DNA from 2 places in the Vibrio sp. 1978 genome. Region 1 is predicted to be linked to the other one. Evidence: riboswitches for the same ligand, from Rfam matches in the RefSeq annotation. Region 1 holds a riboswitch; the other holds the start of a gene.
What was found. Region 1 has a riboswitch for cyclic di-GMP ahead of gbpA (N-acetylglucosamine-binding protein GbpA). Riboswitches for the same ligand answer to the same signal wherever they lie in the genome.
Positions count from the first base shown of each region.

Region 2: another riboswitch for cyclic di-GMP. It lies ahead of R8N49_RS05215 (TfoX/Sxy family DNA transformation protein); the one in region 1 lies ahead of gbpA (N-acetylglucosamine-binding protein GbpA).

Region 1 covers NZ_JAWPOP010000019.1:49,448-52,558, reverse strand. The annotation lists gene R8N49_RS17600 (cryptochrome/deoxyribodipyrimidine photo-lyase family protein) at 1-548, shown strand, start outside; gene R8N49_RS17595 (fasciclin domain-containing protein) at 629-1,129, shown strand; cyclic di-GMP riboswitch class I at 1,402-1,502, shown strand; gene gbpA (N-acetylglucosamine-binding protein GbpA) at 1,601-3,064, shown strand.
Region 2 covers NZ_JAWPOP010000003.1:321,356-324,466, reverse strand. The annotation lists gene R8N49_RS05230 (alpha/beta fold hydrolase) at 1-62, shown strand, start outside; gene R8N49_RS05225 (DUF2007 domain-containing protein) at 94-414, opposite strand; gene R8N49_RS05220 (TVP38/TMEM64 family protein) at 435-1,121, opposite strand; gene R8N49_RS05215 (TfoX/Sxy family DNA transformation protein) at 1,236-1,826, opposite strand; cyclic di-GMP riboswitch class I at 1,943-2,032, opposite strand; gene purR (HTH-type transcriptional repressor PurR) at 2,320-3,111, opposite strand, start outside.

The DNA of each region.
Region 1 (3,111 bases):
AATCCGGGCATACTGGCGTACCTTTGATTGATGCCTGCATGCGCTGTTTGCACCACACTGGTTACATTAACTTTCGCATGCGTGCCATGCTGGTTAGCTTTCTTACTCACCACATGAACATGAATTGGCGAGTAGGTGTAACGCATTTAGCGCAACTGTTTCTCGACTTTGAGCCCGGAATTCATTACCCACAATTCCAAATGCAAGCAGGAGTAACCGGGACTAACACAATCCGTATTTATAATCCGATCAAGCAAGCCCAAGAACATGATCCTGACGGCACGTTCATCTACAAGTGGGTACCTGAATTGCAAATGGTTCCTCCCCCTCTTTTATTCGAGCCTTGGACAATGACCCAGATGGAAGCTGTCATGTATCAGTTGCAGCCAGATAGCCGTTACCTTGCACCTATTATCACACCAGACAACGCAGCTAAGGCAGCAAGAGAGCGCTTATGGACGTGGCGGAAACGAGCCGATGTGAAACAAGAAGGCAGACGAATTCTTGCGCGACATGTTAGACCCTCAAAAGAAAGTAGGACGCGATGATCATCTCTCAATCACAATGCGTACAAATGCAAACACACTCCAGGGAACCAGTTGTACCCTCAACTAGTAAGGAACACATTATGTTCAAACGTATCTTAGTTATCGCGGCGACACTGATGGTGACGTTATCTTTTATGCTTCCCGTCAAGGCTCATGAGCATGGCATGATGAAAGCCGATATTGTCGACGTTGCCGCTGAAAACGGCTCTTTCAATACGCTTGTTGCTGCGGTAAAAGCAGCGGGCTTGGTTGACACTCTCAAAGGGGAAGGCCCATTTACTGTTTTTGCACCAACGGATGACGCTTTTGCAAAACTGCCAGACGGCACAGTCGACATGCTCTTAATGCCGGAAAACAAAGACAAGTTAGTATCTGTTTTGACTTATCACGTCGTCCCAGGGAAAGTGATGGCTGCCGATGTTGTTAAGCTAGACAAAGCGACTACGGTTCAGGGGCAAGATGTGATGATTAAAACCATGGGCGATAAAGTCATGGTTAACGATGCAAATGTCATTGCAACCGATGTGAAAGCTAAAAACGGTGTCATTCACGTGATTGATACTGTCATCATGCCGAAATAACACCATTCAAAGGGCGGTACACTCCGCCCTTTAGACAGAACTTCTTCCACCCTTAGCACGATTCCTCTCCACTTATCCCCAACAAACCCCCACTCATTCACGATGACTATAAAAAAGATAAAAACAAAATTAAAATCAATACCTTGCAAGACAACACTGCACAATATTGACGAGGTTAAGATATCGTTATCTTTCAATTTGAGAACAGGATTCCATGTCAGTGACGTTTACTTTTCCACATGTAAATTCTTAAGCTAAATTTTGGCTGCTCAATCACATTTCGGCAAACCATTCGAAAGGGTGGGACGCAAAGCTTCCGGTCTGTCAGCATTTAAAAATCTAAAAGAATGCTCATGATAGCGGGGTTACCATGACGCAGTGTTACAGAAGTCCAATTTCTGTAGAGTTGCTTTATGCTCAGCATGCGCCGGAGTGTGACATTAGTTTGTCAGCCATAACAGAGGACATGTGATGAAATCATTTCCAACCAAATCCGTACTCGCGTTAGCACTTGCAAGCATTAGCTCAGGTGCTGCGGCTCACGGTTATGTATCAGAAACCAATGGTGGTGTCGCTGCAAGTCGCTCGGCACTATGTAAGTATCCAACGCCAGATACTAACGAAAAAAATAATAACTGCGGTGCGATTCAATATGAACCGCAAAGCGTTGAAGGCCCTGATGGCTTTCCCGAAACAGGGCCTCGCGATGGTAAAATAGCGAGTGCCGAAACCGCTTTAGCAGCTGCCCTTGATGAGCAAACTGCCGACCGCTGGGTAAAACGCCCTATTCAAGCAGGTACACAAACTTTTGAATGGACATTTACCGCTAACCACGTGACGCGCGACTGGAAATATTACATCACCAAGCCTGATTGGAACCCAAACGCTTCACTATCACGAGACTCTTTTGATCTAACTCCTTTCTGTGTCATCGACGGCAATATGGTTCAACCCCCGAAACAGGTAAGCCATCAATGTAATGTGCCTACTCGCGAGGGATACCATGTCATCCTGGCAGTATGGGATGTTGGCGACACTGCAGCCTCATTTTATAACGTGATCGATGTGAAATTTGATGGTGACAGTCCCGTTATTCCAGATTGGAAGCAAGGCGGTCAAATTATTCCTACAATGGATTTAAATATTGGGGATTCGGTTTATACACGCGTATTTGATCAAGCAGGTGAAAACGTGGCGTATAGAACTGAACTAGAAATTACCGATGCAGCAATGGGCCAAGCGAAAAACTGGTCTTACGCACTCGCGACTAAGCTAAACCAAAAACAAGCAAAACTGCAAGCCGGGCAGTATGCAGAGGATAAATTCACTCCTGTTTATGGTACTAATCCGGTGTATCTGCAAGCAAATAGCGGCCTTGAGCGAGTAGAGATCGGCTATAACATTGAAACTCCTGTCCCAGAATACTCACTCACAGTAGATGGCTTAGCAGACGAGTATATCATTGAGTCAACACCGACAACGTTGGATCTGACACTAACTGCTGAAGGCGATTTAAATGCAGAACTCACCGTTTACAATCACCATCGCGAACCACTTGCAAGTTGGGCAAACGAAATGAAAGACGGCTCGGTAGAGGCGATATCGCTCGCTTTAAGTAAATCGGAGCCGGGTCACCATATGCTCGTAACACGTATTAAGGATAAAGATGGCAACTTGGTGGATCAGCAAACACTCGACTTTCACTTAAAAGAAGAGTCAGTTACTCCACCACCATCTGGTGAGTACGATTTTGTCTTCCCTGAAGGACTATCTAGCTACACGGCGGGCACAAAAGTGCTTGCCAGCGACGGGGGCATTTATCAATGTAAACCTTTCCCATACTCTGGTTACTGTATGCAGTGGAAAGAAAGCGCAAACCATTACGAGCCTGGAATAGGTTCACACTGGGAGATGGCTTGGGATAAAGTCAACTAAATCACCCTTTGAACGTTAAGTAAAAAGAGCCTCACTATGAGGCTCTT
Region 2 (3,111 bases), on a different contig from region 1:
GTCCAGAAGACTTCAATCAACACTCCATCGAGTTTATTAAACAGCAAGCTGTATGTGCTTAGAACTGAGTACATCCACTGAATAGGAGAGCCGCTATAGCTCTCCTAGTTGATATCCACATTGCCAACATGCACCAAATTGCCCTTCGTTTATTTCATGACATTTTGGGCATTGCCAATCTTGATACTCATGCCTATCGGATTGTTTTCGATATGTTTTTACTATTTCTTCAGCTTTCATCTTTTGTGCAGTGTCAAAAAGCCACACATAAGGATCGGTATCATCACCAAACGGCAGTTCTCCTTTTAAGCCGAAAATACCTTCTCCACGAACTTCACAGTAAATTTGTTCCACTTTAAGCAGCTCACATACAATGTGTGCTTCTGCTGGGTTTTTAGCGATAAATATTTTCATCAATACACCCACTTCACCAATTACGAGTTTTGCTGACTTGGTGTCGGCCTTACTTTATTCATAACCCATTTAGTGATGATTGGAAATAGTCCCAATAGCGCAAAAGACGCTAATACTGCGGGTGAAACAATGCCCGATAGGCTTTCAATTGTTGCTAATTGAGTACCTGCATTCAGATATACGGCTGTGCCTGGCAGCATACCTATTTGGCTAGTGAGATAAAATCTACCTATAGACATCGGTGTTAAGCCCATCAGTAAGTTGATTAGAAAGAAAGGGAATACAGGGATTAGACGCAAGGAAAATAGATAAAAAGCTCCGTCTTTTTCAACACCTTGATTAATTGCGTTGAGTTTATTTCCGAATTTGTTTTGTACCCAGTCACGCAATAAGTATCGGCTGCTCAAGAAGGCCAGTGTTGCCCCCATAGTGCTAGCGAAAGAAACAAGTAGCAAGCTTGTCCAAAAACCAAATAAGGCTGCACCAAGTAAGGTGACTACTGCCGCTCCTGGGATAGAAAAAGCGGTAATTGCAATGTAGGTAAAAAAGTAAATCGCAGCCGAGAATACAAAATTCTGATCGATGTATGTAGTTAGTGCTTCTTGTTGGGCTTTTGCATTCTCTAAGGTTAAATACTGGCCAAAGTTAATACCTAAAAAGACGATAGCCGCTAGTAGGATGAGACCTAATATCAGTTTCTTATTCATAATTTTGATTCCAATTTGGGATATATGTAATAAGACAGTAGGAAAACCGAAAAAATTTCACAAAAAAACCGCAGATTAGACTGCGGTTTTACAAGATAGTTTTTAGGCCGACTTTTATTGGAGGCCGTTCATCAACTCATCTCGGCGAGCTTGAGGTACCACACTCCAATGAGTGCCGTTGATAGCACCTTCTAGTGCCCATAGCAACTCAATGTTGACGGTTGCAGAGTGCGTATCTCTTATCGCTTTATAGGCGTTAAGCGCACCTTCCTCTTCAAGCTTCTCTACGGATTCGATGCCGGCTTTTTTTAGCATGCGCTCGGTAGCCAGTCGTAAGTTAGGCAAATCTTTCAAACGGTTAGGCTTTGTACTTGCTTGCTGTTCTTTCTCAAGCTTTGCCTTTTTCAATGATTGATTCGCTACTTCGATTAAGCGTTCGCTTGATTCCCATAAATCGCTGGAAATAGCGTAGTACTTTGTAACGACTGGGAAGCCACGTTTTTTATAAACGTAAGGCTTTAGCCCTTGTTTCTCGAAGTCAGATGAAGTTTTTTGGTCTGCTCTGATATGAAGCTGATTGTTTACCACTAGTGCAAACATTGTTTCATCAGCGAATAGTCCGAAGCCACCAAACATTGAGCGCGACTTGATATTACCAAGTGCCTCAAATAGCTTCATAGAGTCTTTGAGTATCGGTTTATCCATGTTTTGTTATCTCGGTGTAATTAATATTACGCCACCAAAAGTCAGGTCCGAGAGAGTAGCAAACATGCGTAAAAACAATGTCATTACAGAGTAAAGTCATTGCTTACACACTTGCCATCGGTAACCCCGCTACCTTCCATATCGTAATATGGTTCAGGCCGGAGGCTTTGCGTCCCACTCTTTCGAATGGTTTGCCCTGTGCGTGACACAATGAGCATACTTCTTATATTGAATTAACATCACGGTTTAGCGTTAAAAATGTGATTTTGGTTCAATAAAAATGATAGATTGAATGCTCTATTTTGCATATGGAAAGGTGCAAATTGGCCTTTGAAAAGGAGTTCTTAATATATATTACATTTATATAAAACAGGGAGTTAACGTTAGTCAATTGTTATTAGAGCGGTGTGAAGTATTAGAGAATGCTTAATTTTTCCAAAAAAATAAGCGCCCCTGTAGAGCGCTTATTTAACACGGTTAAATACAGTAAAATTTAGTTCATTTTTTTCACAGTATTTCGAATTACAAGCTCAGGTTGCATTTCGAAAATTCGTTTTTCGTGTTCTTTATCTTTGATACGCTCAAGTAGAATTTCGAATGCATTTTTACCAACACGACGTTTAGGTTGGTGGATAGTCGTTAGCGGTGGAGAGAAGTATTCTGCAAGCTCGATGTTGTCGTAGCCGATCACTGAAATATCTTCAGGAATTTTGATCCCGTTTTGTTGCAAGCGGCTCATTAGGCCTAGAGCCATTGTGTCGTTAAAACAGAATACCGCCGTCGGGCGCTTGTCCATTGCGGTAATTTTATCTGCAACTAATACGGCCGTATCACATTCAAAGTTACCTTCAAGGATCCAGTCTTCATTTACAGCTAGGTTCGCTTCGCTCATTGCGCGACGGAAACCTGCAATGCGCTCTTGGCAAGCAAGCTTTTCAAAATGACCGCTTAGACAAGCGATATCCGTATGGCCATTGTCAATCAGATGTTTGGTTGCAATGTAGCCACCTTCTTCTGAGTTATCCATGATCTTGTCTGCTTGTGAGCTCTCTGGGCCCCAATCCATGACCACTTTAGGAATGTCCGCATGACGGTCAAGCATCTCTTTTAGTTCTTCGGTTAAGTCAGAACACATCACTAGGATGCCATCAACGCGCTTTTCAGCCAGCATACGAATGTAATCGCGTTGTTTTTCGTAAATCCCGCCTGTGTTACATAAAATCAGAGTATAGCCTTGGCGGTAACAGTAGCTCTCAACGCCATCAATCACTTCTGAGAAAAATAG